DNA from 4 places in the Weizmannia sp. FSL K6-0777 genome. Region 1 is predicted to be linked to each of the others. Evidence: predicted binding sites of a transcription regulator. Region 1 holds the regulator's gene; each other region holds the start of a gene.

What was found. Region 1 encodes LexA, which represses DNA repair genes until DNA is damaged. Its sites were predicted from a motif close to CGAACATATGTTCG; they were not measured.
Region 2: the regulator LexA is predicted to act here: its motif matches at 5,666-5,679, upstream of ruvA (Holliday junction branch migration protein RuvA).
Region 3: the regulator LexA is predicted to act here: its motif matches at 2,284-2,297, upstream of addB (helicase-exonuclease AddAB subunit AddB).
Region 4: the regulator LexA is predicted to act here: its motif matches at 2,851-2,864, upstream of parE (DNA topoisomerase IV subunit B).

Annotation. Positions count from the first base shown of each region.
Region 1 is NZ_CP151971.1:1,764,132-1,771,817, reverse strand. Features, by position in the region: gene NST70_RS08280 (dynamin family protein) at 1-9, shown strand, start outside; gene NST70_RS08275 (MerR family transcriptional regulator) at 102-491, shown strand; gene glnA (type I glutamate--ammonia ligase) at 561-1,898, shown strand; gene NST70_RS08265 (HIRAN domain-containing protein) at 2,500-3,480, opposite strand; gene NST70_RS08260 (hypothetical protein) at 3,714-4,424, opposite strand; gene NST70_RS08255 (helix-turn-helix transcriptional regulator) at 4,421-4,645, opposite strand; gene lexA (transcriptional repressor LexA) at 5,914-6,534, opposite strand; gene NST70_RS08245 (LysM peptidoglycan-binding domain-containing protein) at 6,742-7,080, shown strand; gene NST70_RS08240 (recombinase family protein) at 7,077-7,686, shown strand, end outside.
Region 2 is NZ_CP151971.1:2,089,277-2,096,962, forward strand. Features, by position in the region: gene NST70_RS09985 (DUF421 domain-containing protein) at 1-623, opposite strand, end outside; gene NST70_RS09990 (TIGR04086 family membrane protein) at 770-1,165, shown strand; gene yajC (preprotein translocase subunit YajC) at 1,196-1,531, opposite strand; gene tgt (tRNA guanosine(34) transglycosylase Tgt) at 1,561-2,700, opposite strand; gene queA (tRNA preQ1(34) S-adenosylmethionine ribosyltransferase-isomerase QueA) at 2,718-3,746, opposite strand; gene NST70_RS10010 (DUF2905 domain-containing protein) at 3,782-3,988, opposite strand; gene ruvB (Holliday junction branch migration DNA helicase RuvB) at 3,985-4,983, opposite strand; gene ruvA (Holliday junction branch migration protein RuvA) at 5,000-5,602, opposite strand; gene NST70_RS10025 (YebC/PmpR family DNA-binding transcriptional regulator) at 6,003-6,725, opposite strand; gene NST70_RS10030 (aminoglycoside phosphotransferase family protein) at 6,837-7,686, opposite strand, start outside.
Region 3 is NZ_CP151971.1:1,003,460-1,011,145, reverse strand. Features, by position in the region: gene addB (helicase-exonuclease AddAB subunit AddB) at 1-2,225, opposite strand, end outside; gene NST70_RS04535 (TIGR00266 family protein) at 2,629-3,417, opposite strand; gene NST70_RS04530 (competence protein ComK) at 3,545-4,072, opposite strand; gene NST70_RS04525 (IDEAL domain-containing protein) at 4,264-4,497, shown strand; gene NST70_RS04520 (M48 family metallopeptidase) at 4,626-5,873, opposite strand; gene NST70_RS04515 (AzlD domain-containing protein) at 5,955-6,257, opposite strand; gene NST70_RS04510 (AzlC family ABC transporter permease) at 6,254-6,967, opposite strand; gene NST70_RS04505 (fatty acid--CoA ligase family protein) at 7,349-7,686, opposite strand, start outside.
Region 4 is NZ_CP151971.1:1,609,847-1,617,532, reverse strand. Features, by position in the region: gene parC (DNA topoisomerase IV subunit A) at 1-829, opposite strand, end outside; gene parE (DNA topoisomerase IV subunit B) at 826-2,805, opposite strand; gene NST70_RS07510 (CoA-binding protein) at 3,063-3,476, opposite strand; gene plsY (glycerol-3-phosphate 1-O-acyltransferase PlsY) at 3,655-4,254, shown strand; gene NST70_RS07500 (HesB/YadR/YfhF family protein) at 4,385-4,678, shown strand; gene NST70_RS07495 (hypothetical protein) at 4,732-5,034, opposite strand; gene NST70_RS07490 (thioesterase family protein) at 5,050-5,469, opposite strand; gene tlp (small acid-soluble spore protein Tlp) at 5,676-5,906, opposite strand; gene NST70_RS07480 (acid-soluble spore protein N) at 5,934-6,077, opposite strand; gene NST70_RS07475 (FbpB family small basic protein) at 6,144-6,278, opposite strand; gene acnA (aconitate hydratase AcnA) at 6,385-7,686, opposite strand, start outside.

The DNA.
Region 1 (7,686 bases):
CCTTCCTGAGGATAAAAAATGATGTGAGAAAATATAACATTTTGTTGACAAAAAAACTCACATGGAATATAGTAAAAATATAAAGAAAAGGAGCGTATAACATGGGTCGAAAAGAAATCCGCCGTTCGATGCCGCTTTTGCCGATCGGAACCGTTATGAAGCTAACAGATTTATCGGCCCGGCAGATCCGCTATTATGAAGAACACGAGCTGATTACACCGGCAAGAACGGAAGGCAATCGCCGCCTTTATTCTTTAAATGATGTCGACCGGCTTCTTGATATTAAAGATTTGCTGGATCAGGGGATCAATATTGCAGGCATCAAAAAAATCTTATTGATGAACGACCGCCGCGGAACCGGGCCGGTACTCGTCAAAAATCATGTAACGGATGAAGAAATCCGCAAACGGCTTCGCCAGGAACTGCTGCAGGCCGGCCGTTTTCAAAGACCGAGCCAGCGGTTGTCCGATGCGCCCCGGTTTTTCCATTAACATTGTTGAAAAGCTAGTTTTATAGCTTAGATATATACTTTTTATTGCCTAAAGGGAGGAATACTGTTCATGCCTAAGTTTACACGTGAAGATATTTTGAAAAATGCCGAAGAACAAAATGTGAAATTCATCCGCTTGCAGTTCACGGATATTTTGGGGACGATTAAAAACGTGGAAATCCCGCTCAGCCAGCTTGAAAAAGCGCTCGACAATAAAATCATGTTCGACGGCTCTTCGATTGAAGGGTTTGTCCGGATTGAAGAATCGGATATGTATCTGTATCCGGACTATGATACATGGGTCATTTTCCCGTGGACCGCTGAGAAAGGGAAAGTCGCCCGTCTGATTTGCGATATTTATAATCCGGACGGCACCCCGTTTGAAGGTGATCCGCGGAATAATTTGAAACGGGTATTGAAAGAAATGGAAGAACTTGGCTTCACGAGTTTTAATCTTGGGCCTGAACCGGAATTCTTCCTCTTCAAGCTGAATGAAAAAAATGAACCGACACTGGAGCTGAACGACAACGGCGGCTATTTTGACCTGGCGCCGACGGACCTTGGCGAAAACTGCCGGCGCGACATCGTATTGGAACTCGAGGAAATGGGCTTTGAAATTGAAGCGTCCCACCATGAAGTTGCACCCGGCCAGCACGAAATTGATTTTAAATATGCGGATGCAGTCAGGGCATGCGACAATATCCAGACCTTTAAACTGGTGGTCAAGACGATTGCACGCAAACATGGCCTGCATGCGACGTTTATGCCGAAACCGTTGTTTGGCGTGAACGGTTCCGGGATGCACACCAATCTTTCGCTTTTTAAAGGAAAAGAAAATGCATTCTATGACCCGAACGATGCAGAACTGCAGCTGAGCGATACGGCATACCAGTTCATTGCCGGCATTATGAAGCATGCTTCGAACTTTACGGCTGTCACGAATCCGACGGTGAACTCCTATAAACGGCTTGTGCCGGGTTATGAAGCGCCTTGTTATGTTGCCTGGTCCGCTCGCAACCGCAGCCCGCTCATGCGGATTCCGGCTTCCCGCGGTTTAAGCACGCGCGTTGAGGTGCGCAGCGTTGACCCGTCTGCCAATCCGTATCTCGCGCTCGCCGTCCTGTTAAAAGCAGGGCTTGACGGCATCGCGAACAAATTGCAGGCGCCGGAACCGGTCGACCGCAACATCTATGTCATGACGAAAGAAGAAAGAGAAGAAGCCGGCATTGTCGACCTCCCGGGCACACTGCTGCAGGCGCTGGAAAACTTAAAATCGGATGATGTAATGGTAGACGCCCTTGGCGATCACATTCTCGAACATTTCCTCGAAGCAAAAGAAATTGAATGGGATATGTTCCGCACACAAGTCCACCAATGGGAACGCGACCAGTATATCGAAATGTATTAAGCAAGAAACCCCTTGAAGCGTAAGGCTTTGAGGGGTTTCTGTATTTTGGTCAAATTGCTTTTTTTGGGTGGTGAATAATTAGTTGACCAAAATTTGACCAAAAAAATTTCAGTTTTTGATCCGGCTGTAATAGTCATCAAACTTTTCGATTTTCTCACGTTCGATTTTTTCCGAGATATGGCTGTATACATCAGATGTAATACTTTGTCAGATTCAATGAACATAAGAGCCTCCTTCTTTTTCCCTTTTTATGCTCACCCCTTTGGTTGGTTTGTCAAAAATAAGTTTGGTTGTCACAGCTTTTTCAAAAGTGTTGTGCATGGTAACATGTACAATTTCAACAGCGGCAGCCTTTACTTCTTCTTTTGAGTTGAAACCCTTCTTTGATTTTTCACGTTGCTTTTTCGTTATTGGTCCAAATAAGTTATTCGATATTCCCAGACGTCTGCTTGGAATTTTTTCGTTTATAGTCGTAAAAATTGAGATTCAAATTATTCACTTCGCCTTTTCCTCCCGACAAAATATTGTATAATTTAATTATAGAACCTGTGTTCCTTATGTGCTATAATAAAAAGCAAAAAAGCCCTCGCGTTTGCGGGGGCTACTCTTCTTCTTTCAAAGTCAATGTAATTTCTACTCCCAAAGTGAGCTCGTTAATTACAACAACGTCTTTATCCTTCTCAAAATCATAGTCAACTTTCTTTGTTTTTCCGCCCACAAAACTGGCCGTTACTTTGTCAATCAAATCATTATCCAGTAATTTACAGACCTGGACATTATATTCTTTCGGTACATATCCGATATGAAATTGCTTTTCGTTCAAATTGGCCATTACCTTTATGGCATTTTGGTCAAATTCATTGTCTGGCTCTTTTTCAAATGATACATAGTCCCCAAACATCACATCTTCAAATTCCGAAGCTTCAGCCATAAATTCCAAGATGTCTTTATTTGTCCATCCACCGTACGACTCAACATCTTGCTCTTTTGCAATCTCGCGGGCAATCCGACGCAAAAGAGGTTGAATTTCCTTACCTTTATCATTTTCAAATGTCACCCCGGAAACATTAAAGGTGATGCTTTTCTTTTTAGGCGGCTGAGGTTTGGGCTCGGGTTTTTGAACTATTTCTGGCTGTTCTTGAATTACTGGATCCGGTAGCGGTTCGGGTGTCAGCCTCTTAACAACTGGCGGTTCAACTTCTGTTTTTTCTTCCTCTGCAGGCGAGGCTGGTGGCTCTTCAATCGCTGCAGCTGCCGGGATGATACTCCTCACTTCTTTTTCTTTGCTTTTCACCATTCTTTTATATTGTTTAAATTCCGATTTCATAACTCTAAACTTTTCCCCAGTTGCAACGTTTTTCACCAAGCATGTTTTGGTGCATGCTTCTTTAATTGTGAGGTAAATCAGCAGAAGCCAAAGTGACAAAGTAAATGTGGGCAGTATTAATAAAAACGCGGCAATCGTCAGTCCAATATCAACGCCGGAGTTCAACCTTCTTAACACCAGGCGTTTACCGGCTGCAGCCTCCGCCTGTTGCATCTGCTGCATCCTTTGCAGTGACGCGATTGTGTCAAAGCTCATTTTCATCATCCTCCTAGTAAATCGTCAACCTTACATCTAAGCGGCTTTGCCAATTTAAAAGCCTTTTCCACTGTAGAGTATGACCGTCAACTTATTCAGTTTGATAACTGTGTCGGCGATATATCCAATTCTTTTGCTGTGTACTTTTTCCTATATCCTGCAGTGTCAATGTGTTCCCAGATCCGGCTTTTCATCAGCTCACCAAACGCCTCACGTTTGCAGGGGGCTATAAATTATTTCACCAAAACTGCATTGTAAATTTTCCAATTATAATTTAAATCGTAATCCCCTCGAGACGTTAAATTTCCACGTACTGTAATTTTTTCTCCTTGCTTTATATTTTTGAATTGGGACGGATCTTTATATTTCGCAACAAAACAATAAAATAATTTTTTCTTGTCCCCTAATTCGCCCCAAGTTTCTCCGTTATAATCGTCATTTCCATAAACAAATACTTCACTGGTTCCTGCATGTTCGACTGTTCCAGTCCAAGTTACCTTTTTACCATATATTTGTTTATCCCATACCGCTGTTTTATTGCCACCCAATTTTTTATATTCGTTAACAAATTTCATAAAGTCGTTACTTTCCAGTGCTGCTACTGTACTTTCGCCAATATTTTCATTAGTCTTGTTAGCTTCCTTTTTTGGAGTTGGTTCTTCAGCAGTTGTGGCAGTTGCTACCTTATCCTTGATTTGCTTTGAGGCCTCCTTTTTCTCGGCATTTTCTTTTGGAGCGGTCGAAACGTTTTTTACAGTTTTCTTATCGGTGGCTTTTTCCCCCGTATTGTTGCTTGGGATAGCAAGCCCCGCGATAAAAAACACAAGAGATATTAAAAATACTGTCAATCCGTGTTTTTTCTTTTTAGTAACCCGCCCCAAAATCATTAAAACGATACTGACTATTATGCCGGCGGTTCCAATTAGCCCCAGAAATGCACTCATTTGTTTTCCTCCTTTTTCCTATATATGTCCTCAAATTTTACGTTTAAGAGCTCGCAAAGTTTTAGGAGCTGCGGAACAGATGGATATGTTTTTCCCGTGCACCAATTAGATAAGGTATTTGCGGAAATCCCAAATTTATTACAAATATCTTTGCGATCGATTCCTGACTGCTTAATCCATGCTCCCAATAAAACTATAACATTATCATCCTTCAATCTCATCACCCATTGTATGTAATTCGATACAAGTTTATTATTTACCTTTACAAATTTCTTTCAGAAAATCATAAGTTATTTTGTATGGACAAGATATATTTCCACCTTCCCGATCGTTGCTTTATCAAATGCCGCTGGAGAAGGTAGTTCGGGAATATTCCAGATCCACGCGTAGCGATGCTTTGTGGGTCGTTTTGGAACTTCTTGATTTTAGCAACAAATTACTCCGTAATTTACAAAGGAGTGTTGCAGATGAAGGGAGGAGTGGGCGGGATCGCGACAAAAGCATACTTGGCAAAAAATGGTTTGTCAAATGATGACTCGGATTAAATAAAGGAGATTTTTTCGCTGATCGGGGTAAACGTCAAAGATGGCAAACAAACGTACACTACACAGCTAGTCAAAAAACGGGATTACGAATGGGGCACGGAATACCGGTGTCGGATACCATTGGCAGAAGTTTCGAGGACTATGTTGTCAAACAAAGAGCTTGGAAGCTGGTCTGGTGAGTCGTCGGATGAAACTGTAGATCAAAGATCTGAAAAACCTTAAATTAGACCGGGCAGTGATTAAACAGCTCAAAAGTATATTTGCGAAAAAAATGACCGCCAAAAAGGAAATCGGAATGTATTATGACGGTTTGCTAAAAATCCGGGTGTATAAGCAGCCGTTGTCACTCAAAATTCTATGGTCAACGGACTGTTTAAAACCGGGAACCTGGTCCGTGCTTATTGGTCAAAATCATGCCGAAAATTGTACCACGACTTCGACATGCGGAAACACCTTATTTTAGCCAGAACAACGGGTTTTGGAAAATCTGTCATCATGAAATCCCTCATCACAAGCCTAATTTTACAAAAACCGGATGATGTGGAGTTTTCGCTCATCGATCTCACAGGCGGGCCCGCATTCGCCAGGTTTAAGAACTGAGGGAAAGTCATTAATTTTGGGAGCAATAGCGAAGAAGTGGCTACCATATTGAATTGTTTTGAATTGATTTTCTTCTATTTTATATGTTCCGCACACAAGTCCACCAATGGGAACGCGACCAGTATATTGAAATGTATTAAGAAAGAAACCCCTTGAAGCGTAAGGCTTTGAGGGGTTTTTGTTTATCGGGCATTTTTGCGGCGAACGCCCAATGCCCATTAATTTCCCCGATTTTTCCTCCGAAAATAGATTGAATGCCCAGAAATCCGTGCCACAGGTATGTTTGCTATCAAACGCGCATATACTCTATTAAAAAAGAAGCAGCCGAAACTGCTTCTTTTTGATCAGTGCACCATTTGCCTGTACAGCCCGATGACAACGCCGAGAATGGTGACGTTTTTCAATATGATCGGTTCCATTGTCTGGTTTTCAGGCTGCAATCGGAAGTAGTCTTTTTCCTTGAAAAATCTTTTTACTGTCGCTTCATTTTCATCTGTCATAGCGACCACGATATCCCCGTTGTTTGCCGTCTGCTGGGAGCGGACAATCACATAATCGCCGTTTAAAATCCCGGCATCCACCATGCTGTCCCCTTCAATTTCCAGCATGTAGACGGACTCGTCAGACGGGACAAGATGTTCTGGAAGCGGAAAATACTCTTCAATATTTTCTACAGCTGTAATCGGTATGCCTGCTGTTACTTTTCCGACAATAGGCACATTGACAACATTTTGGGCTGGTATTTCTTCATCATGGTCCAAAATTTCAATCGCTCTCGGCTTTGTAGGGTCGCGCCTGATCAGCCCCTTGCTTTCAAGCCTTGCGAGATGGCCATGAACAGTTGAGCTGGAAGCAAGCCCGACTGCCTGGCCAATTTCCCGCACGGAAGGGGGATAACCTTTTGTTTTTACTTCATGCTTGATGAAATCAAGTATCGCCTGTTGCCGTTTTGATAGTTTTGCCATTCTATTCACCTCGTCACAGTTTTGTTTGGCACCCGCGCTGCGTATGGGGACGCTTACGGGAGGAATGCCATTATTTGCTATTATTATATCACATTGCAGCAGATAAAACAAACGTAAGTTCGAAAAAAATGTTGACGAAAAACAGGCGTTCGTTTTATAATAGAACTGGTGATTGGACGAACGAATATTCGCGGGAGGAAGATGGAGATGTCACGATTATGGAAAAAGTATAACTATGTTATGATTTTAGCAGGGCTTACGCTTGTTTTCGGATTTTTCATGATTGGAAGTCTGCGGGATCCATCCCCACACTATATCAAAATCAGCGTCACAGAGGGCGAGACGCTTTGGAACATCGCCGGACAGTATGCGGAAAAGGGCAAAATGTCGAGGGAAGCATTTATCAGCTGGGTTGAGCGTCATAATGATATTGACGGCAACATGATCAAAGCCGGCGAAAAAATTGTCATTCCGGTAGAAAAAAATGAATTCAGCGATGATAAAAGGGAACTTGCGATGAAATCACAACGGGAGACGAAAAAATGAAAGTTGTTTTATATTGCAGAGTAAGCACGGAAAAAGAAAGCCAGGAAACTTCCTTGGCGAGGCAGCGGGAAGAGCTGGTGAAGCTTTCGGATTCCCACGGTTTTCAAGTGTCCGGGGTGATCTGTGACCGGGCAAGCGGCTATGACCTGGACAGGCCCGGCATCCTTGATCTTCTTGATACGATTGAAAATGAAAAGATTGACGCCGTACTGGTGCAGGATGAAACACGGATCGGAAGAGGAAACGCAAAAATTGCATTGCTTCATTTTTTATATAAAAGAGGGGTTAAAGTATATTGTTATGCGCAAAACGGAGAATTGGAGCTTTCGGAATCCGATTCAATGGTACTGAAAATTGTCAGCATGGTTGAAGAGTATCAGCGAAAGCTGCATAACTTAAAAATTAAAAGGGGAATGGAGCGTGCAGTCAAAAACGGCTACCGCCCGGAAAAAAATTTAAAAGGGAAGCGGAATCCGGACGGCAGGGAGCGAAAGGAAGTGCCTGTTGAAGAAATTATCCGCCTGCGGGATAACGGCTTGACTTTTCAGGAAATTGCTGCGACAATGCGCGGTTTCGGCTACCAAGTTTCAAAAGCAACCGTCCACC
Region 2 (7,686 bases), 330 kb from region 1:
GCGCCATCCTGATAACTGCAAAACGAAATCCGGGCGATATCCCCGTACCCTCTTTTTTGCAGCTCGCTGCGCAGCCACGCTTCGGTTTTGTTGCTTTTCTTTAAATTGCTTTGCTGGATCTTCCCTCCGACAATGAGCGGTTCCGTATAGGATGCCGGTTTGTTTTTATTTTTGTTTTTTTTCACCACCGACAGCTGCCCGGAAGTTTCCAAAATCGCAAATTCCACATCCGCAATATTATCAATATCTTTTGAACGGAGCTGCATTAAAAGGTCGTCAAAATTGTAACGCTGCCTGCGCATTTCCTTTTCATCGATTTTTCCTTTATTGATGAGAATGCTCGGCTTGCCGTCAATCAGTTTGCGGATCCGGCTGCTGCGGAGCGAGAAAAGTGCCAGCGCGATTTGGATGCCGAGCAGGACAACCATTGGCAAAAGGGTATTTACAACGGGCTCACTGTGATTTTCAATGGCGACGACCGCCATTTCCCCGATCATGATGAACACAACAAGATCCAAAACGTTTAGTTCGCCAATCTCCCTTTTTCCCATTAACCGGAAAATAACAAGAATGGCAACATACATGAGCAGTGTCCGAAAAAAAATAATCAATAAATTTTCCAACGCCAATCCCCCCGTTCGGTCAAGGTCAAAATCATGTTTAGTATGCTCAGCCTGCGAAAAAACTTTCTAAAAATCTTTTGCCCGGTTCTTTTTGCTGTTTCCAGGCATATGCTTGTACTGAGGAAAAAGCTTGTCAAAGGGGGAGAATGAAAATCGGAGCGCAAAAATACAGTATCGGCCTTGTTTACGGGCTGGGCGTCATTTTTGTCCTGCTTGCCATATCAAGCCTCGTGATTTCACTGATTCTGCGGTTTTCGGATATGACGGAGCATGCTTTGCATACGGCGGTCACGATGATTTCTTTTTTCAGTTTATTTCTCGGGGGGCTCGTCGGCGGCGGAAAAGGAAAAAAGAAAGGGTGGCTCCTCGGCAGTTTGACGGGGATCCTCTACACAGCGATTGTTTTTCTCGTCCAGTACCTTGGTTATGATGAACTCTTTACGGTGAAACAAGCCATTTACCATGCTTGCTATATTGTTGTCGCCGCAATGGGGGGCATTTTAGGGGTCAACCTCTTCTCAGGAAGGTCACGGGAATCCTGAAAAAAAGCGCCGCATTACACGGCGCTTTTTTTATTTCGTTTCTCCGGCATTTTTTTCTGCCACTGTTTTGTCTGCTTTCTGGCTTTCGACTTTTGCTTTTTTCGCTGCAACGGATTCCGTTACTTCACGGATCGCCGAGCGGTCAAACGTCAGCCGCGTGCCATCGCCGCATCTTAAGACGACTTTATTTTCATCAATCGAATCCACAGTTGCATGCAAGCCGCCGATAGTGACAATTTTGTCCCCTTTCGCCAGATTGCTCTGCATCTGCTGGATGTTTTTCTGCCTTTTTTGCTGTGGCCTGATGAGCAGGAAATAAAACAGCACAAGCAGAATCACCAAAGGCAGTAACTGGGCCCACGCCATCTGAATCCTCCCTTCTTAAGTTGCTTGTATTAGAAATTTTTTGCATCCGGACGGTTAAATCCGTATTGCTCAAAAAATTCTTCCTTGAAATCAAGCAGCCGGTCTTCGCGGATCGCCTGCCTTACATTTTCCATTAATTTTAACAAAAAATATAAATTATGGTAAGTGGTCAGACGAATTCCGAAAGTTTCGCCACATTTAATCAAATGCCGGATGTAAGCGCGTGAGTAGTGCCGGCATGTATAACAGTCGCAATGCTCATCAAGCGGGCGGAAATCGCGGGCGTACTGTGCGTTTTTGACAACAAGACGGCCGGTTGATGTCATCACCGTGCCGTTCCTTGCAATCCGGGTTGGCAGCACGCAGTCGAACATGTCAATGCCGCGGATGGCGCCGTCAATCAAAGAATCGGGCGAACCGACCCCCATTAAATAACGCGGCTTGTCCGACGGAAGCAGCGGTGTTGTAAATGCGAGCATCCGGTTCATCACGTCCTTCGGCTCGCCGACGGACAGGCCGCCGATCGCATAGCCCGGGAAGCCGAGCGACACAAGGGCATTTGCGCTTTCAAGCCGCAAATCTTCATACGCGCCACCCTGTACGATCCCGAACAAGCCCTGCACACCGGGGCGCGCATGCGCACGGAGACAGCGTTCCGCCCAGCGCGCTGTCCTTTCCACCGACTGTTTCATATATTCATAAGAAGCAGGGTACGGCGGGCACTCATCGAATGCCATCATGATATCGGAACCGAGCGCATTCTGGATTTCCATTGATTTTTCCGGAGACAAAAACAGCTTGTCCCCGTTTAAATGGTTCCGGAAATGGACGCCTTCTTCCGTAATGTCCCGGATCTTGCTCAAGCTGAAGACCTGGAACCCGCCTGAATCGGTCAGGATCGCCTGGTCCCAGTTCATAAATTTGTGCAGCCCGCCTGCCTCTTTAACAATATCATGCCCGGGGCGCAGCCACAAATGATATGTATTGCTCAAAATGGTGCCGGCCCCCATTGTTTTCAATTCTTCCGGCGACATCGTCTTCACCGTGGCGAGCGTTCCGACCGGCATGAACATCGGGGTATCATAGGTGCCATGCGGCGTATGGAGTTTTCCGAGGCGGGCGCCTGTATGTTTTTCCGTTTTGATCAGTTCATAAGTAATGGCAGCCAAGTGATGCGCTCCTTCCACTATTTAATCAGCATCGCATCCCCGAAACTGAAGAAACGGTATTTTTCTTTTACCGCCGTCTCGTAGGCATGCAAAATATTTTCCCTCCCTGCCAATGCGCTTACCATCATAATAAGCGTCGACTTCGGCAGGTGGAAATTGGTGATCAGGGCATCAATTGCTTTATATTGATAACCCGGATAAATAAAAATATCCGTCCATCCGCTTGAGGCGGCAATTTTTCCACCATGGGCGCTTGCCACCGTTTCAAGTGTGCGGGTGGAGGTGGTGCCGACAGAGACCACACGGCCGCCGTTTTCTTTTACTTCCATAATCGTGCGGGCCGCTTCTTCTGATACCTGGTAAAATTCCGCATGCATATCATGGTTTTCAATATTTTCCTCATTGACGGGACGGAAGGTGCCAAGGCCGACATGGAGCGTAATATAGACTATTTTCACGCCCATTGCTTCAATTTTTTTCAATAACGCTTCCGTGAAATGGAGCCCGGCCGTCGGCGCAGCGGCAGAACCCGGTTCTTTTGCATACACGGTCTGGTAGCGGTCCTGGTCCTCGAGCTGTTCTTTAATATAGGGCGGCAGCGGCATTTTTCCGAGTTCATTCAGCACTTCGTAAAAAATCCCTTCGTACCGGAATTTCATTACCCGGCCGCCATGGTCCAGCTCCTCCGCACAAACGGCGGAAAGCTTTCCGTCGCCAAACCGGACAACCGTCCCTGTTTTCACACGTTTTGCCGGTTTGACAAGGGTTTCCCACCGGTCTCCTTCGAGCTGTTTTAAAAGCAGCACCTCAATTTTTGCGCCTGTTTCGTCTTTTATGCCGATCAGCCTTGCCGGCAATACTTTTGTATTGTTCAGGACAAGGCAGTCCCCCGGGCGCAGGTATTGCGTAATGTTTTTAAATACGCTGTGTTCAATTTCCCCTGTTTTTTTATCCAGCACCATCAGCCGGCTGTCCGAACGGTTTTTTAAAGGCGCTTGGGCAATCAGCTCTTCCGGCAGGTTATAATCAAATAAATCGAGTTTCATTGTTGCTTCCCCTTCGTTTTGAATTCCATTTGCGGCTACTTGAACCGTCCAATGATATATAATAACACACTTAAGATCACGCTTAAAAGGATCGATGTTGCGATTGGAAAATAAAAGGTTGTGTTCCCTTTTTTAATGAGGATATCGCCGGGCAGCCGGCCGATTTTCGTAAACTGCAACAACAGGCCGAGAGCAAAAAGAATCACGGCGATGGTCATCAGCACTTTTCCAAATCCGCTCATTCCGGCACCTCCATATGAAAATGCGCATAGCAAAGCGGGGTCGCTACCCTGCCGCGCGGCGTTCGCTGCAAAAAGCCAATTTGCAGCAAATACGGCTCATATACATCTTCAATCGTTTCCCTTTCTTCCCCGATGCTGGCCGCAATCGTGTCGAGCCCGACAGGACCGCCCCGGAAGCGCTCTATGATCGCTTTTAACAGTTTATGATCAATATGGTCAAGCCCGCGTTTGTCAACTTGCAAAAGTTCAAGGGCATAATTGGCGATCTCAAGGGTTACCTTTCCGTCTCCTTTGACCTGGGCAAAGTCGCGCACCCTTCTTAACAACCGGTTCGCAATCCGCGGCGTGCCCCGCGAACGCCTTGCAATTTCCGCCGCCCCCTCAGGCTCAATCGCCGTCTCAAGGATGCCGGCTGTCCGCAGCACAATTTCCGCCAGTTGCGCTTCGTTATAATATTCGAGCCGGCTGATCACCCCGAACCGGTCGCGCAGCGGTGCTGAAACCGAACCAGCCCTTGTCGTCGCCCCGATCAAAGTAAACGGGGGCAAATCAAGGCGGATGGAGCGGGCACCCGATCCTTTGCCGATTACGATATCAAGGCAAAAGTCTTCCATTGCCGGGTACAGCACTTCTTCAATCGCTTTCGGCAGGCGGTGGATTTCGTCAATAAACAGCACTTCCCCCGGTTCAAGCGCGGTTAACACGCTGGCAAGATCGCCCGGCCGCTCGATGGCAGGCCCTGAAGTCGTCCGGATGTTCGCGCCCATTTCGTTTGCGATCACGGCGGCAAGCGTCGTTTTGCCAAGCCCCGGCGGACCGTAAAGTAGCACATGATCGAGTGTTTCGCGCCGTCCTTTTGCCGCTTCAATAAACACGGCTAAATTATGCTTCACTTCATCCTGGCCGATATATTGCGCAAGGGTTTGCGGCCTGAGGCTCATTTCAAAGGAAACTTCCTGTTCGTTTGCCTCGCCGGAAACTACGCGGTCTTCCATTCTCTCCCCTCCTCCATTATTTTACCATTGCTTTTAAAGCGAGTTTAATATATTCATCCGCAGAAAGCACTTCTTCCGGAAGTTCAGGCACCACTTTCGCGATTTCTTTTTCCGAGTAGCCGAGCGCCGCCAAAGCGAGCATCGCTTCTTCGAGGTTTTGGTTGGTGGATGCAGGCACCGCTTTTTCCCCGCCTGCCTCGTCCGGCATCTCCGGCACGAGGCCTTGCAGCTTTCCTTTCAGATCAAGAATCATCTGCCTTGCCGTTTTTTTGCCGACACCGGGGAATTTGACAAGGAAAGATTCATTTTCATTCTCAATGGCGTCAACAACCTGCTGCGGCTGCCCGTACGCAAGAATGGCAAGCGCCCCTTTTGGCCCGATGCCGGAAACATTGAGCAGCTTTTGAAACAGCGCCCGTTCTTCCGCCGTTTCAAAACCGTAAAGCGCGATCAGATCTTCGCGCACATGCTGGTATGTAAAAATTTTTCGTTCTTGTCCGATGCTTTTTGAAAAAATATACGGGTTCGGCGCCAGCAGCCGGTAGCCGATCCCCCCGTTTTCCACGACAATGTAATCCGGGCTCACGGAATCAATGATGCCTTTAATATATTCGTACAACCTTCCCACACGCTCCTCAAAAACTTGCTATCCCATATTGTACCACAGAATGCAACCGTTTTGGGAACGAATGTCCGGTCTTTCCCTTTTTTTCCGGCCGGATGGTTCCTAAAGATGAGGCGCTTTTCCTGTTTCCATGGCGGAAGGAAACCGGCATCCGGAGACAGATGAGTGTCCGTCCGGCATACCGGGCCGCCGCTGCCTCCGGATGGGCTTCCCCGGATTTTCAGCTGGAACAATCGCCCGGGTTTAAATGGCACGATTAGCCGCAGTGCATCGGTTTAAAACAGCACGGGCCACACTCCACAGTGTAGCCGGTTTGATACAGGCCTAACCGGCTTTGCCGCAAAAAAGCACTTTCTGCACCCGGCCGGGCCGGGTGCAGAAAGTGCCTGGGACATTATAATTCGGCGTTATGGTAAATTTCCTGGACATCGTCATCGTCTTCCAGCCTGTCCAGCAATCGCTCCATCTTTTCTTTTTGCGCTTCATCCAAAGCAATTGTGTTTTGCGGCACCATGGTGATTTCTGCCCGGGCAAATGTAAAGCCTTTTTCCTCCAGATTCTTCTTCACATCCATGAATTGCTCCGTGTCTGTATAAATTTCAAACACTTCATCGCTCGTTTCCATTTCCTCGGCGCCTGCTTCAATCACGGCAAGCAGCATTCCGTCTTCATCTATCTCGAGCCCTTCTCGCTCGATGACAAGATACCCTTTCCGGTCAAACAGGAAAGACACGCATCCGTTTTCGCCGAGATTTCCGCCGTTGCGCGAAAAATCAACACGGACATTCGAAGCGGTCCGGTTTTTATTATCGGTTAAAGCCGTGACCATGACGGCAACGCCGCCCGGCCCGTACCCTTCATATGTTATTTCCTCGTAATGTTCGGCGTTTTGGCTGCCGTTTGCTTTCTCGATGGCGCGTTTAATATTGTCATTCGGCATATTGGCGGCCTTTGCCTTTTCAATGACCAGGCGGAGGCTTGAATTTGCTTCCGGGTCAGGCCCGTTTTTCGCCGCTACATAAATTTCCTTTGCCAGTTTTTGAAAGATTTTTCCGCGCTTTGCATCCTGCGCATTTTTTCTGCCCTGAATATTTTTCCATTTGGAATGGCCGGACATGGCCATCACTCCTTTCTGACAGCGCTGATACAGTCCCCTATTACTATACCATACTCGCCCGAAAGGAGGATGAAAATCGTTATGCCGGCGGGGAGCGCCCCTGGTTTTCCGTTATGCTTGCAAACGCCTTTTTACTTCTTTTTGAAACCGGGCGCGTTCCCCGAACTGCCCAATTGAAAGCAGGGAAAGATGCGGCCAGTACTGCTCTTTTTCTTTTTTGCCGCTTCCAGCAAAACGGTTCCACTCCCTTAAAACATCCGTCGGGTAAAGAAGCGCCTCCAGAAAAGTTTCCCGGTCCGGCGCGCCATCCAGCATTCCCCAGTTTTCAAGGGCGGCAAGCGACCATGAAGCAGCGGGCAAAACCCGGTTGCAAAACTGGAGATCATCAGTCCAGGCCGGGGCAAGGCGGGCAAGGTCAAAATCAATCAAATACAGTTTCCCGTTTTTCGCACGCAAAAAATTATGGTGGGCAACATCGCCGTGCGTGATGCAGTACGGCGGGCGGTGAAGCCAATGCTGTTTTTTTTCGAGCCGGTTTAACGCCTCGCCTGCCCATCTTTCGTACGCGGTGAAATACGTTTCCGGCAAATATCGGACAATCTGTTCTTTGTTTTCCAGAAATGCACGGTACCGCGCCTGCCATTTTCTCAGCTGAAAAAAGCGTGGAAATTCCATTTTTACGGCTTGCGGAAAATGTGCGGTCTTTTCGTGATACTGTTTTAACAGGCGGAAAGCGGCGCGGATGTCTTTTTCCGTCCCGAAGGTGAAACCGGCCGGGTCTTCTTCAATGTATGCCATAAAGCCAAAAGTTTTGCCTTGAAAGGGGCTGCCGCTTTCATCTTCCAGAAAACGGCAAGTTTGAGTGAAACCGCTTTTCTGCAGTTCCGATGTAAGCAGCATTTGCCGTTTAAGGCGCGCATCGGAACCATATTGCTTCATAATCACTTTTTTTGTCTTTGTC
Region 3 (7,686 bases), 760 kb from region 1:
TCCCACCAGAAGTCGGCCATCGGATACCCTCTTTTTTTCAACTGCAGCTGCGAAGTGACAAAAGCAATGTCAGCCGCCGGATGGGAGATGTATGCAGCTTGCTGCTTCTCTTCCAGTTCCGCCGGGTCATTCACCCATAATCCGCCGCCGCGTGCCGGGAACATGTCCTCTATCCGGTTGATGAACGGGGACGGCAGCAATGCTTTCCCTTCTTCATCGGCAAGCGGAAAAGATAGTACCAGTTTTTCAGAAGGTGTCGTCAATGCCCGGTAAAAGATAAATTCTTCGTCGAGCAGGCGCCTTTTGCTGCCGGGCATAATTTCAAGCCCGGTAAGTCTTAAATATTCACGCTCTTCATCATTTAAAACGCCATCTTCGGAAATTTTCGCCGGCATGACCCCGTCATTGACCCCAATGATAAACGCCAGTTTGACATCAGACAGCCGGGACTGCTCCAGATTCGCCACGAGCACCTGGTCCAAAGCCGGAGGAACGATCGAAAATTTTAATGACTCAAGCCCGGTTTCCATAATGGCAGAGAATTTCCCAACATCAGCAGGTTCATCGCCAAGGATTTCAACATACTGATCCAAAACGCCCATGACTTCATCCCATGCCTGGTCGTGTTCCCTGGCAGCGACAAGATCCCCCGCTTCTTCCTTTTCAAGCCGGAGCGCTTCCAGTTTTTCCGGAATCTCCAATTCTTCGAGATAAAGATACAACGCTTCACAAAGCGCTTTTCCAGTGCGGGCGCGCTTCAAACGCCGCGACAGGCGCAAAATCGGCGCCGTGACGAGAAGCCTGAGTTCATTCAGTTCCTGTTCGATTTTTCTTTCCTCATCCGTTTGTGGCAGGTTTTCTAGTTCGAGGCCGCGGATCCGCCGGTATTCCCATCTTTTTCTACTCGTCCACCGTTCCCCCTGGATGCCGTAAGCCAGACAATAGTTTTCAAGCCGGTCCATTTTTTCACGCAGCATACGGGTATCTCCAGGCGGAAACAGCAATTCTGTTTTGATGGCACGGAAAACCGGTTCATAACGCCAGTTGCCGCGGATGATTTCCAAAGTCGAACGGATCAGTTCAATGAGCGGATGGTTCAGCATCGGCCGTTTTCTGTCGATAAAATACGGCACATCATAATCGTAAAAAACCGTTTCGATTAAATCCTGATAGGCCTCCCCGTTGCGAACAAGGAGAGCAATGTCACGATAGCGGCAGCTGCCTTCCATAACCGCTTCACGGATGGAACGGGCAACGCCTTCGATTTCTGCCCGCCGGTTGTTCGCCTGCCAGATTTCGATGCTGCTTTCCCCCGGAAAAGAAGGAAACGGGAGTTCTTCAAACCGGGACTGCAAAAAGCGCAAACTTTCATGCCGGAAACGGACCGGTTCATACAGCGCCACGTCTTCTTCCGTTTCAATTTGAAAGGCGCGCGCCAGTTCATAAATATGGGCATAGGCTTCTCCCGGCATCCGGAACAAGTATAAATCATCCGGCTGCATCCCGCGGAAAGCCCGGTCCGTTGTGAGCGCAACCGTCACGCGGCGACATTTTTTCAGGAGTTCCCCGATCACCAAGTATTCCTGCGGGTTAAAAGTATGGAAGCCGTCTATATAAATTTCCGCATCGTCCAGATAGCGGGATTTTTCAATGGCAGAAGCAAGCAGCCTTAAGTAATCTTCCGAATCAATGTATTTGCCTTCCAGCTTTTGTTCATATGCCTGATATACGCATTCCAAATCGTGCAGCTTGTCGGAAAGCACTCTTTCCCCGTCCGCTTCCTCGATTGACGCACGTTTTTCCTGAAGCTGTGCAGGTGAAACGCAAAATCGTTTGAATTCAGTCAGAATGCGTTCGACATTGTCAATAAAGCCGGTCTTATCCGCCGCCCGCGTGAAAACCGACAGTTCTTCTTTTTGGTCTTCCAAAATTTTCCGAATGAGCATATTTAACCCGCTGCTCGATACATGGGTACGGCTGATCCCGCCGACTTCCTGCAATATTTTCCAGGCAAGGCGCGTAAAACTGTACACCTGGGCGCGGATCATCCCGCCCAGTTCAGGGTCATGCGCAAGCCGTGTTTCCGATAAAAAAGTCATTTGCTCCGGAACAAGGTAAATGAGCGGTGCCCCGCCCGGATCGCCAAGCAGTTTCTGCCTGATTTCACGGTGGATGAAAGCTGTCTTTCCTGTCCCGGGGCGCCCGGTAATAAATCGAAGGGACAATTGGTTCACTTCCTTTTGATGAGCTCAGTGGCTCCATATCCGGAAACATGCCGGACAAGGAACATTTGTTCTTTTATTGTAACGGATATTTTTCTATGAATCAAGCTTTTTGCCAAAAAATATGCTTCCTGTTTTTTCTGCCGGGGGATGCCCGCTTCAGAGTCAAAGATTGCCTTTTCCTGCCCACAGAAAAGTCCTTCCCATTTGATCCGAAGGCTGCCTTTTCCCGCCCCCGGAAAAGTCCTTCCCACCAATCCGGATGCCCTCCCCATCCGGACGGGCCACGCAACCGCCATTGGAGCGCTCTCCCTGCTTCCGGCCGGTCGTATCATTTTTTCACATGCAAAAAAAAGCACTGCCTGTTCCGGGAAACGTCCCGCAAAATGCAGTGCTTTTACACCTCTTAATCCCCGTTAAACAAATTAAACAAGCCTTTTGCCATGCTGCCTTCATCCTTCGAACCACCGGCTGCCGGCATTGCAGCAAATACGCGGCTGGCCAGGCGGCTGAACGGCAGCGACTGCACCCAGACCGATCCCGGCCCGCGTAAAGTGGCAAAGAACAGGCCCTCTCCCCCAAACAGGGCTGTTTTGATCCCTTTGACAAATTCAATGTCATAATCGATCGTCCGTGACATGGCGACAAGGCAGCCTGTATCCACCTTTAATGTTTCGCCGGGTGCGAGCTCGCGTTTCTGGATCGTGCCGCCTGCATGAATAAAGGCAAGGCCGTCTCCCTCAAGCTTCTGCATAATAAATCCTTCCCCGCCGAAAAACCCTGTTCCAAGTTTCCGCTGAAATTCAACACCAACTGAAACCCCTTTTGCCGCTGCCAAAAATGCATCTTTCTGGCAAATGATTTTTCCCCCTTGTTCACTTAAATCCATCGGTACAATTTTGCCCGGATAAGGCGCTGCAAACGCTACGTGCTTTTTATCACGGCCTTCGTTCGTAAAGGCGGTCATAAAAAGACTTTCACCGGTGATCAGCCGTTTTCCTGCGGAGAACAGTTTTCCCATAATGCCGCCTTGGCTGCCCGATCCGTCGCCAAAAATCGTTTCCATCCGGATGCCGTCTTCCATCATCATCAAGCTGCCGGCCTCAGCGATGACGGTCTCCTGCGGGTCGAGTTCTACTTCAACAAACTGCATGTCGTCCCCGACCAGTTTAAAATCAATATCGTGGTTGTTCATTTCCCTACCTCCTCAAAATGCACTCCCCCCTGTATACGGACTTGCAGTTCGCAATGTTTCATTTTTATTTCCCGGGCAGGCGTTCGTTTTATTGGACGAAAAGGCAGGGGCCCCCTCCCTGCCAAGCTTAAATCCAATACAGCCCGCTGTCTTCCATCGCTCTGTACCCCTGCTGTTTCATGAATTGCATGCGGGAGCGCCGGATATTGAGTTCATAAGCAACCTGCAAAGCAGCTGCTTTATGGTACTGGTTAATAAACGAACCGTAGCTGATTGGCAATACGAGTGATTGATTGTTTGAAAAAATCACTTCAGTTTTTTTGCCTTCTGGGGTGTGGTCTTTAATATGCCCGGAGATCAGCCAAATACAGTCCGGCTGGCTGGGCGATTTTGTTGGAAAAATTATGGTAGCTGTATGAGGATCAACGAGGATCGGCGGCTTGTGCCGAACATGAATCAAGCTTTTTGTCGCATTTTTTCTTCCTTCGTAATCGCTTCCAAAGTATTGACAGCTTTTTTTCACGATACTCAGGGGAAGTTCCGGCACAAATCGTTCCCGATCCACTTCCAGTATTTTTGTCCCTTTTTCTCCTCCCTCCTGGCAAGGAATCAGCGCAATCGTATTTGGATGAATGTCCAATTCTCCATGTTGCATAAAGTATTCCCCCATTCTATTTTTCTCATAATTCACTTTCTATTATAGTACAAATTTCCTACATTTCTAGTCGTTTTTCTAAAAATATGCATTTTTTTCCTTATTTACCGTTTCAGAAAAATTCAATTTTTACATTGCTTTTTATTGAAATGCTCTGTATAATAAAAAAAAGCGGAAAAAGGTGATCATACATGGAAAACAAAAAATCTTTCTCTGACGTGCCGAAAGAAAGCCCGAAGTCCCGGATTCAGATGGAGAAATTTGTGGAACACATTTACACGGACATGTTGCTGAATGAGATCCTGCTGAACAAAAAAAGAGAAGCGTTGTTAAGAAAAATTGACCATGTACTTGATCTTCGCGATAAGGAGCAGTTCATGTATTTAACGAACGAACTGAAAAAAATCAACCTGCAATTTGGATAAATACAGGCCGTGCAAACAGGCCCGTCCCGTTTGCACGGCTTTTCTTTTGCATAAAAATGGCAAATGCAGGGCACGCCCAAAAGATTTTTGCCCGGAACAGGCCGTGCCTGCTGCACTTTCAGCATCCCTTATTCTTCCAGCATACGGATCCGCTCCAGCATTGTTGGATGGTCATAGCGAAATATTTTGACGAGAAGCGGCGGATTGACTTCGCTTAGACCCGCTTTTGTTAAAATTTGGAACGTTTCAACCCCGGACTTTTTATCATGCGTCATCTGTATGGCATAACGATCCGCCCGCATCTCCTGGTAGCGCGATGCCCAGTTGGTAAGCGGGCTTGACGCAAAGAGGAGAACCGAGGAAATGAGCAAAAATAAAGGCAGCGAGCTGATGCTGGAAATCCCGGACATCCACCGCCCGCTTTTTTTCCACCGCCCAACCGCATTCATCCACCTGGCAATCAGCCACAGCCCGATGAGCATCATCAAAATATAGCCCGCGATGCCGAAGTAGATATGTTTTTCTACATAATGCCCCATCTCGTGTGCCATCACGAATAAAATTTCTTTATCATCCATACGGTTGAGGGTCGTGTCCCAGAGTACGATTCTTGAGTTGGAACCGATGCCGGTGACATAAGCATTCAGGGCGTTTGTTTTTTCCGACATATTCACTTCGTACACATGATCAGCGGGAATATGTGCTTTTTCCGCAAGCGCCAGAATTTTCGCCTCCAGCGCCTTATCTTTTAACGGATAAAAATCGTTATACAGCGGGTCAATCACGACCGGCTGGATAAACATCATGAATACCGTAAAAGGAATGGAAAGCAGCCAGGCCGGGAGCCACCATTTCCGCCCGAATTTTTTCATTAGGGCGTACAACACTGCGACGACAGCAAACATGATGGCAAAGTTTACCCAGAAATCGGTCAGTTCATCTTTCATCCATCCTGCAAAATCTTGGGTGGAAATGCCGTACGCTTTTGAAAAACGATGGGACAAATAACCGAACGGAAAGGTAAACAAAAAGGATGCAAGCGAAAACCAAAAGAAATAAACCGCGGTTTGAATGAGGCGGATGCGTGAAACTGCCGCTGCCCATTGTTCAAACATTTTGGAAATGCCAAGCACAAGTACCAAAAAATAAAACAGCCATTCATACGGCACGGATAGGAAAAAAAGCAGATTCCTGATTTTTGCGTATGCTTCGCTTAAAAACAATTGGCGGCCGCTCATAAAAGTAGCGGGATCTGCGGCTGTCCCTTTATATTGGGCGGGAAGAGCAGCATCGGCGTAATAAAACAAATACCAGTACATCAAAAGGCCGAACAGGATGTATGCCGCAATCGCCCGCAGCGCCCACTTCATCTTCACTCCACATGCACTCCTTCCTTGTCCTCTTCTATATATGTAGCCAAGGAAAAAGGCATTTAGAACAGCCAATACGGCTTTGCCTTAAAACAGAAAAGAATAAAAGCTCAACACCGCAATCGCCCCGAGCACGACAATGATGACATTCGCGCCGATGAACGCGAGGAGGATGGCCGTTCCCGCGCCGATTACCCCGAACAGCGGATCTTTTTGGATCAAAAACACTTTTGGAAAAATCAAGGCGCCTAAAATGGCGTACGGAACATTTTTTAAAATGCCTTCCAAAAATGGCGGCAGCGTTTTGTTTTGCAAAAGGACGAGCGGCAGCATCCGCGGCAAAAACGTCACGATGCCCATGCCGATAATGACGAGGATAATGGTGCTCATTTTTCTTCCACCCGCTTTTTCCGTTTGTATGTTTCTGCTATTTCAACCAAAACAGCCGACAACAAAGTGGAGACGATGATGGACCAGCCTTCCTCCATGACGCCGTACCCGATAAAAATGCTGTTGAACGCTGCTGAAAGGGCGGCAAGGAAAAGGACTTTCACACTTTTTTTCAAAGACGGGACAAGGAGGCCAATAAACATCGCATATAAGGCAACCGTCATGCTTGCCTGCAAAAATTGCGGCAGGTTGGCTCCGATCACATACCCGATCCCGGAGCTCACGACCCAGCTGGCGTAAGCGATAAAAGTGACGCCAAATCCGTAGCCGAGCGGTATTTTTCCGTTCCGCATGGCGAGCACCGAGAAAGTTTCATCCGTAATGCCGAACGCAAACAATCCGCGTTTCCATTTGCTTGGTTCTTCCACTTTTTGGTTCAAGGCGGCAGTCATAAGAAAATGGCGGATGTTGACGACAAAGGTGGTCAGGATAATGACAAACGGGCTTGTGCCGGCAGCGATCAAACTTAAACCCATATACTGGCTGGCGCCGGCGTATACAATCAGGCTCATCAGCACAGTCTCTATCAATGTCAGGCCGGTTGTTTTAGACAACAGGCCGAATGTGAGCGCAATGGGAAAGTATCCGATCGCAATGCTTGCGCCTGCCTGCAGCCCGGGTTTGAAACTGCCTGTTTTTTCCTCCGCCATGGATGCTGCTTCCAACTTTTATCCCCCCAGCTTTGAAATGATGATCCAATATTCTTATATTTTCCTATTATACGCCTTGTCTGTTTTTCTAACAAGATGCCAAAAATCTGGCTTTTCGTTCAGAAGGGCACTGAAAAAGTGTTGTTTATCAAGAAAGATGCAATAAAAAAACGGCGGGACACGATGAATGGTGGTGTCCCGCCGTTTCTTTCGGGCTTTTTCGAGCGGTTTTCCGTTCCGCGGCGGATTTATTCTGATTGGCTTTGCATGCGTTTTTTGCCATTTACCGCCGATTTTTTAATCGTTTTCAGCAGTCCCTACTTCCATATTGCAATTTTTCCAGAAAACCGTGCGCCTTTGGCTTTTCCGTAGCCCAATTTTTTATGGCCGGGCCGATTGTTTTTGCAATTGTTCTTTTAAAGACCTGCGCAAAATTTTTCCGGTTGTGTTTTTCGGAAGCTCATCCAGAAATTCAATTTCTTTCGGGACTTTGTATTTGGCAAGCCGTTCTTTGCAATAATCGAGCAATGCCTGTTCCGTCAGATTTTTGTTTTTCGATACGACATATACTTTCACGACTTCCCCTTGATTGGGGTCAGGGATGCCCACTGCAGCTGCCTCCACGACATCCGGATGGTCGTAAAGCACTTCTTCTACTTCGCGCGGATACACATTAAAACCACCGACAATGACCATATCTTTCTTGCGGTCTACAATAT
Region 4 (7,686 bases), 150 kb from region 1:
CGTCGATTTTTTTGACAAGATTGGCTTTATTGACTTCATAAGGAATCTCTGCGATGACAATTTGCTTTCGCCCGCCGCGGATCTCTTCGATCGATGTCCTGCCTCTTACGACCATTTTGCCTTTGCCGGTTTCATACGCTTTTTTAATCCCGTCAATTCCCTGGACAATGCCGCCTGTTGGAAAATCGGGGCCTTTTATGACTGTCATCAGGTCGTCCACCGTGCAATCCGGGTTTTCCATCCGCATGATGGCCCCGTCAATGATTTCCCCGAGGTGGTGCGGCGGAATTTCGGTTGCATATCCGGCCGAGATGCCGGTTGATCCGTTCACGAGCAGGTTGGGAAACCGGGCGGGCAGCACAATCGGCTCATTTGCGGTATCATCGAAATTCGGGATAAATTTAACCGTTTCTTTATCAATATCATGAAGGAGTTCGGATGCAATCGGGGCGAGCCTTGCTTCTGTATACCGCATGGCCGCGGCCGGGTCGCCGTCAATGCTCCCGTTATTGCCGTGCATTTCAATGAGCACGTTTCGCAGCTTCCAGTCCTGGCTCATCCGCACCATCGCTTCATAAACGGAAGAATCCCCGTGCGGATGGTAATTGCCGATGACGTTGCCGACCGTTTTTGCCGATTTCCGGAAATGCTTGTCAACAGTGTTACCCTCTACATGCATCGCATAAAGAATCCGCCGCTGCACCGGCTTCAGGCCGTCCCGCGCATCCGGAAGGGCACGATCCTGAATAATATATTTGCTGTACCGGCCGAAGCGGTCGCCCAGCACCTCTTCCAAAGGCAAATCTTGAAAACGTTCAGCCGTCTTCATCCGTTCATGTCCCCTTCCTCAATCATCAAATTCTCATTGTCTAAAATATTGGTGTCGTCCTCAAGCCCGAATTCCACATGATTTTCAATCCATTGCCGGCGCGGTTCAACCTTATCGCCCATAAGCGTGGTCACCCGCCGTTCAGCCCGGGCCGCATCATCAATACGGACACGGATCAAAGTCCGCGTTTCCGGATTCATCGTCGTTTCCCAAAGCTGGTCGGCGTTCATTTCACCGAGCCCTTTATAACGCTGCAGGATATAGCCGCGCCCGACTTTTTTGATCGTTTCATCCAGTTCTTTTTCGGTCCAAGCATATTCCACGATTTCTTTCCTGCCGGTGCCTTTGCTGACTTTATAAAGCGGTGGCAGCGCGATGTACACTTTTCCCGCTTCAATCAAAGGCCGCATATAGCGGTAAAAGAACGTAAGAAGCAGCACCTGGATGTGGGCACCGTCCGTGTCGGCATCGGTCATAATAATGACTTTGTCGTAATTGACGTCTTCCAAATTGAATTCAGGGCCGACGCCGGCACCAATCGTATAAATAATGGTATTGATTTCTTCATTTTTAAAAATATCCGCAAGCTTTGCTTTTTCCGTATTGATGACTTTTCCGCGCAGCGGCAAAACAGCCTGGAATTTCCGGTCGCGCCCCTGTTTCGCAGAACCGCCCGCGGAATCCCCTTCAACGAGATACAGTTCGTTCCGCTGCGGATTGCGGCTTTGCGCCGGCGTCAGCTTTCCGGACAAAGTCGTTTCCGATTTCTTCCGCTTTTTGCCACTTCTCGCTTCTTCCCGTGCTTTCCTCGCTGCTTCCCTTGCCTGCGACGCCTTGATGGCTTTCCGGATTAAAAGATTGCTCGTATCCGGGTTTTCTTCAAGAAAATAAGAAAGGTGTTCCGAAACAATCGTATCAACTGCAGAGCGGGCTTCACTTGTGCCAAGTTTCCCTTTCGTTTGTCCTTCAAATTGGAGCAGTTCTTCCGGAATGCGGACGGAAATAATGGCGGACAGCCCTTCGCGGATATCCGTCCCTTCTAAGTTTTTATCTTTTTCTTTTAACAGCCCGGTTTTTCTTGCATAATCGTTCACGACGCGCGTCAATGCCGTTTTTGCCCCGGCTTCGTGCGTGCCGCCGTCTTTCGTGCGCACGTTGTTCACGAAAGATAAAATGTTTTCCGAAAAGCCGTCGTTAAACTGAAACGCAAATTCCGCTTCGATTCCGTTTGTTTCCCCCTCGATAAACACAACCGGATGGAGCACTTCTTTTCCTTCGTTCAAGTACTGGACAAAGGCTTCAATGCCGTTTTCGTAGTGGAACAGATCATGCCGCCCGAAACGTTCATCAGTGATTTCAATTTTTAACCCTTTTAAAAGAAAGGCCGATTCGCGCAGCCGTTCGCATAATGTATCGTAGTTAAAAGTGATGGTGCTAAAAATGGACGGGTCGGGTTTAAAATGGATCGTTGTGCCGGTCTTATTGGTTTTCCCGGTTTTCTCGAGCGTTGTTTCCGGTTTGCCGCCGTCACGGAAACGCTGTTCATACACGTAACCGTCGCGATGTATGGTAACAACAAGCCATTCCGACAGGGCATTGACGACGGACGCGCCGACACCGTGCAGGCCGCCGCTCGTTTTATAGCCGCCCTGCCCAAATTTTCCGCCGGCGTGCAAAATCGTCAAGATCACTTCTGTCGTCGGCTTACCGAGCTTGTGCATCCCGACCGGCATGCCGCGCCCGAAGTCCTGGACGCTGATGCTGTTATCTTTGTGAATGTTGACGATGATATGGTTTCCGTACCCGGACAACGCCTCATCCACCGCATTGTCGACGATTTCATAGACAAGATGGTGCAAACCGCGCGCATCGGTCGACCCGATGTACATGCCCGGCCTTTTCCTTACGGCCTCCAGCCCTTCCAGCACCTGGATTGCATCATCATTATATTCCAATATATTTTGTTTCTTCGCCACATCTATTCCCCTTTCAATTGCAAAGCACGTGCACCGGCGTTCATAAGAACAAATATTCGTTCTCATTATAACATCATTTGCCGTTTTTATCATACTCATTTTAACGATAAAACGGAATTTGTAAAAGGGCATGCGGAAATGACGGGAACGGGAGGGGCAAAGCAACGGTTATAAAAACTTCTCCAGTAAACGGCCGTTTTATTGGGAAAATATAAAGAAAGCAAGCGCCCTTTAAGCTGGCGCCTGCTTGAAAAAGCCTATTTTGTCAGGGCATGTTCCACTTTAATGCAGCGGTTCATCACAACGGTATAGCCTTTTTCTTTTAAAAACCGGTATGCTTCCTCGTTTTCGATGCCGAGCTGCGCCCAGAAAACGTCCGCATCGATTTCATCAAACTCCCGTGCCAGCTCCGGCAAATATTCGGGCCGCCTGAAAATATCCACAATGTCCACATGGCCTTCGATATCTTTTAAGCTCGGGACAGCCTTTTCCCCGAGAATTTCCGTTGCTTTCGGATTGACCGGAATAATCTCATAGCCGGCATCCTGCATGGCTTTGGCTACCGTATAAGATGTTTTTTCCGGGTTATTGCTCAAGCCAACCACTGCAATTCGTTTTGCTTTTTGTAAAATTTCCCTGATTTCTTCCCTGCTCGGATTTTCGATTGCCATTTGATCAACACCTCTCCTTTCTTGTACTTTCGCCAGTCTGATCCCAACTTAAACATTCACTTGATCTTTTCCAATTCCTGCTCGGTTAGAAAATCTGCACGGAATCGGCAAAAAATATTCCTCTTTCCTTTAAGAACATGCTACAATAAGCATAGATTTTTTCCAAGGAGTTTTGTACATGAATATTGTCCTGATGATCCTTTTGGCTTACCTGCTCGGCTCAATCCCGACAGGCCTGATCGTTGGTAAGCTTTTTTACGGTATAGACATCCGCGAACACGGCAGCGGAAATCTCGGTGCGACCAATACGTTCCGTGTGCTCGGGTTCAAAGCCGGCAGTGTCGTAACAGTGGTGGATATTCTGAAAGGGACAATCGCCACCTTATTGCCCCACTTTTTTGGCCTGGAGCATACGGTGCACCCGCTTTTAATCGGGATGATCGCTGTTATCGGCCATATGCTTCCGGTATTTGCCAAATTTAAAGGCGGCAAAGCGGTGGCAACTTCCGCCGGCGTTGTTCTTGCCTATCAATGGCCATTGTTTGTCATGGTCATCATCGTTTTTTTGATTACATTAAAATGGAGCAAATACGTTTCGCTTTCTTCTATCATGGCGGCTGTTTTTGGCATCCTGTATACGCTCATTTATATGATTGTAACACATGACTGGCCGCTGTTCGTCATCGTTCTGGCGCTTGCCTCTTTCATTATTTACCGCCATAAAGCCAATATTAAGCGGATTAAAAATAAGACCGAGCCAAAAGTCAAGTGGCTGTAAGGCAGCCATTGTTTCTAAATCTGATGTTTCCTATAACCCGGGGCCGGTAAACGAAGGCAAAAGGTTAGGGAAAAAAACGTGCTTTGGTCTATAATGAAAATGTAAAAGGCAGTTGGAAGGAAGTGGCGGCATGAAAATGCACATTACAGATGAGGCAGTAAACTGGTTTAAAAGGGAACTGGAACTGGACGACGGCGAGTCCGTCCGTTTTTTTGCCAAATACGGCGGCTCCACGCCTGTCCAACACGGGTTTTCACTTGGTGTTCAAAAAGACGTTCCCGACGATCCGGTGGCGGCCGTTGAACGGAACGGCCATGCTTTTTTCATTGAAGGCACGGACGAATGGTATTTTGACGGCCATGATTTGTATATCGGGTATGACCCGAAACGGGATGAACCGGTATATGAATATAAAAAAGGTTAAAACCGGGATCATCCGGCAGCTTTTGCTTTTTTGCTGCCAGTGATGCCGGTTTTTCATTTTAAAAATTTTTTTGCTTCCGCAAGGCGCCCTTCTTTTTGCAAAATTTCTCGCTGCTTCCTGCCAAGCAGGTCGAAATGGCTGTAACCGTCTTTACGGACATGAATCCATTCTTTTTTCAGCTGGTAGCGTGCTCCCCATGCAGCGAGTTTCTCCAGATCTTTACAGCCGACTTTTGTGACCGATTTTGCGCCGGGGAAACGGTCGTCCAGCCAAAAATGCGTTAAAAACGCAATCTCCCCGCGGTCAATCGCCGCTTTCCACGCTTTAAGCTGGTTGCGGTGTATGCCAAAAGCCAAATCCATCCCCCCGCTTTATGATTTTTTTGCTTTTTCATATGCTTCATGCCATTTTGGGTAGAGGCGGCGGAACGAAACCGGTCGGAAGCTGTCTTTCTTTACGCAGACATGTGTTGAACTCGCGGCCACGGCAAGGTCGCCGGTTTCTGTGTAAATCTCATAGCCGTACGTTACGCGCAGCCCGTCATATGCATCGACCCATGTTTTTACGGTCACTGTTTCCCCGTAACGGGCCGGTTTTTTGTATGAAATTTGAATATCGATGACCGGCGACAAAATCCCGTCTTTTTCCATATCCGCATAACGGAAGCCAAGGTCTTCGATTAATTTCGTCCGCCCCACTTCCATCCAAATCAGGTAATTGGCGTGGTACACAACCCCCATTTGGTCTGTTTCTGCATACCGCACTTTGACTTCTGTTTCTGATACAAACATCCCGGACACCTCTTTCATATGTACAGTCAATTTTATTTTAGCATAAAGAAAATTCCCCCTCCTAAAAGGATGCCTGATACGGGGCCGGGAAAACTTCGGATGCACGCATGGTCGCAGCAAAAGGAGAGAAAAAACGGCCTTTCCGAGAGGGAAAAGGCGTGGTTCCAAAGAAACGCTGCTGTTTTCCGTCGAAAGGCCGTTTTCGTTTATTGCTGCTGTTTGTATGCGGCTTCGTCTTTTACCTCGGTTCTCATCGCTTCGAGGCTTTCACGGCGCCGCTCATTTTTTTCCTTTATTTGTTGGATTTGCGTTTCATCGCTTGTAACGGCAAGCGATTCTTCCGCGCTTTCCATGTTTTCGATCGTATTGTGGATCATGTTTTGCAGTTTTTCCACATTATCGCTGCGGTCGTCCGGTTTCGGTCGGTTATGCGCCATTGTGTTCTCCTCCTTCGGCTGTGAAAGCTACTCCCCTTTTGTCTGTATCACCTGGGCGTGCTGTCCCGAACGGTCCTGCATCTTCTTCCCCTTATTGCCGGAAAATCCGCGCGGCTGCGTGCCAAGATGATCGGGAACGAAATATTTGCTTTTCTTGTTTGGGTTGCCCATCATATCTCCCCCCTCCTTATACATTTTCCCCAGGAGGAAAGCGGATTATGATTCACAAACAGTGGCTTATTCTGCTAATTTCATCTCGTGTTTCCGGTCCAGCCGTTCTTCTATCCGCATCAGCGCATCCCTGTCGCGCAACAGTTCCTGTTTATTTTCGGCAACAAGATCCGAAAGGGTCTTTTTATGGGTTTTTCTCATATTTGCCACTCCTTACAAGTATTTTTACTTAGTATGGGCAATTATGGGAAAAATTATAAATTTGATTCAAAAAAAGCTGCGGCTTTGGCCGCAGCTTTTTTAAACATTATGATTTTGATTTCACTTCATTTTTGGACTGCTGTAGTTTTTCGCGCAGCACCATTTGCAGGATGCCGCCGTGGCGGTAATAGTCAATTTCTACATCGGAATCGAAACGGACAAGCGCTTCAAATTCCGTTTTCTTCCCGTTTTCGTCGGTAGCCGTCACTTTTATCCAGTCATGCGGTTTAACATTTTCGTCAATATGGACATCAAATGTTTCTTTGCCGGATAAGCCGAGTGTGTCGGCATTTTCCCCTTTTTTGAACTGCAGCGGCAGCACGCCCATGAGAACGAGGTTGGAACGGTGGATCCGTTCAAAGCTTTCCGCAATCACGGTTTTAATGCCAAGCAGGTATGTGCCTTTTGCCGCCCAGTCGCGCGATGAGCCCATGCCGTAATCTTTGCCGGCAAGAACCACAAGGCCGGTGCCGTTTTCTTTATAACGCATGGCTGCATCATAAATCGACGTCACTTCATTCGTCGGCCAGTAAGTCGTGTAGCCGCCTTCCGTACCCGGTGCAATTTGGTTGCGGATGCGGATGTTGGCAAATGTTCCGCGCATCATGACTTCATGGTTGCCGCGACGGGAACCATAAGAGTTAAAGTCACGCGGTTCGACTCCTTTTGACAACAGGTATTTTCCGGCAGGGGTGTCTTTGCCGATCGCACCTGCAGGCGAAATATGGTCCGTTGTCACCGAATCGCCGAATTTGCCGATGACGCGCAGGCTCGACAGCGGCTGTACTTCGCCCGGTTCAGGCGAGAGATTTTCAAAGAACGGCGGATTTTGAATGTAAGTCGATTCTGCATCCCATGTATACAACGGTTCGTCGCTCGTTTCGATCGCATTCCACCGTTCATTGTCGGTAAAGACGTTTTCATATTGTTTGCGGAACAGTTCCGGCGTGACGACTTTTTGAACATTTTCTTTGATTTCATCCGCTTGCGGCCAAATATCCTTCAGGTAGACGTCTTGGCCGTCTTTGTCTTTGCCGATCGGGTCATGGTTTAAATCGATATTCACCGTTCCTGCGAGCGCATAAGCAACGACAAGCGGCGGCGAAGCCAGATAGTTGGCTTTGACAAGCGGATGGATCCGGCCTTCAAAATTCCGGTTCCCGGAAAGGACACTCGTTACGAGCAAATCATTGTCCATGATGGTTTTTTCAATTTCTTCCTTCAACGGACCGGAGTTTCCGATACAGGTTGTACAACCATAACCGACCAGGTTAAAGCCAAGTTGTTCGAGGTACGGCATTAAACCGGAGTCTTTTAAGTAGCCGGTCACGACTTTTGATCCAGGCGC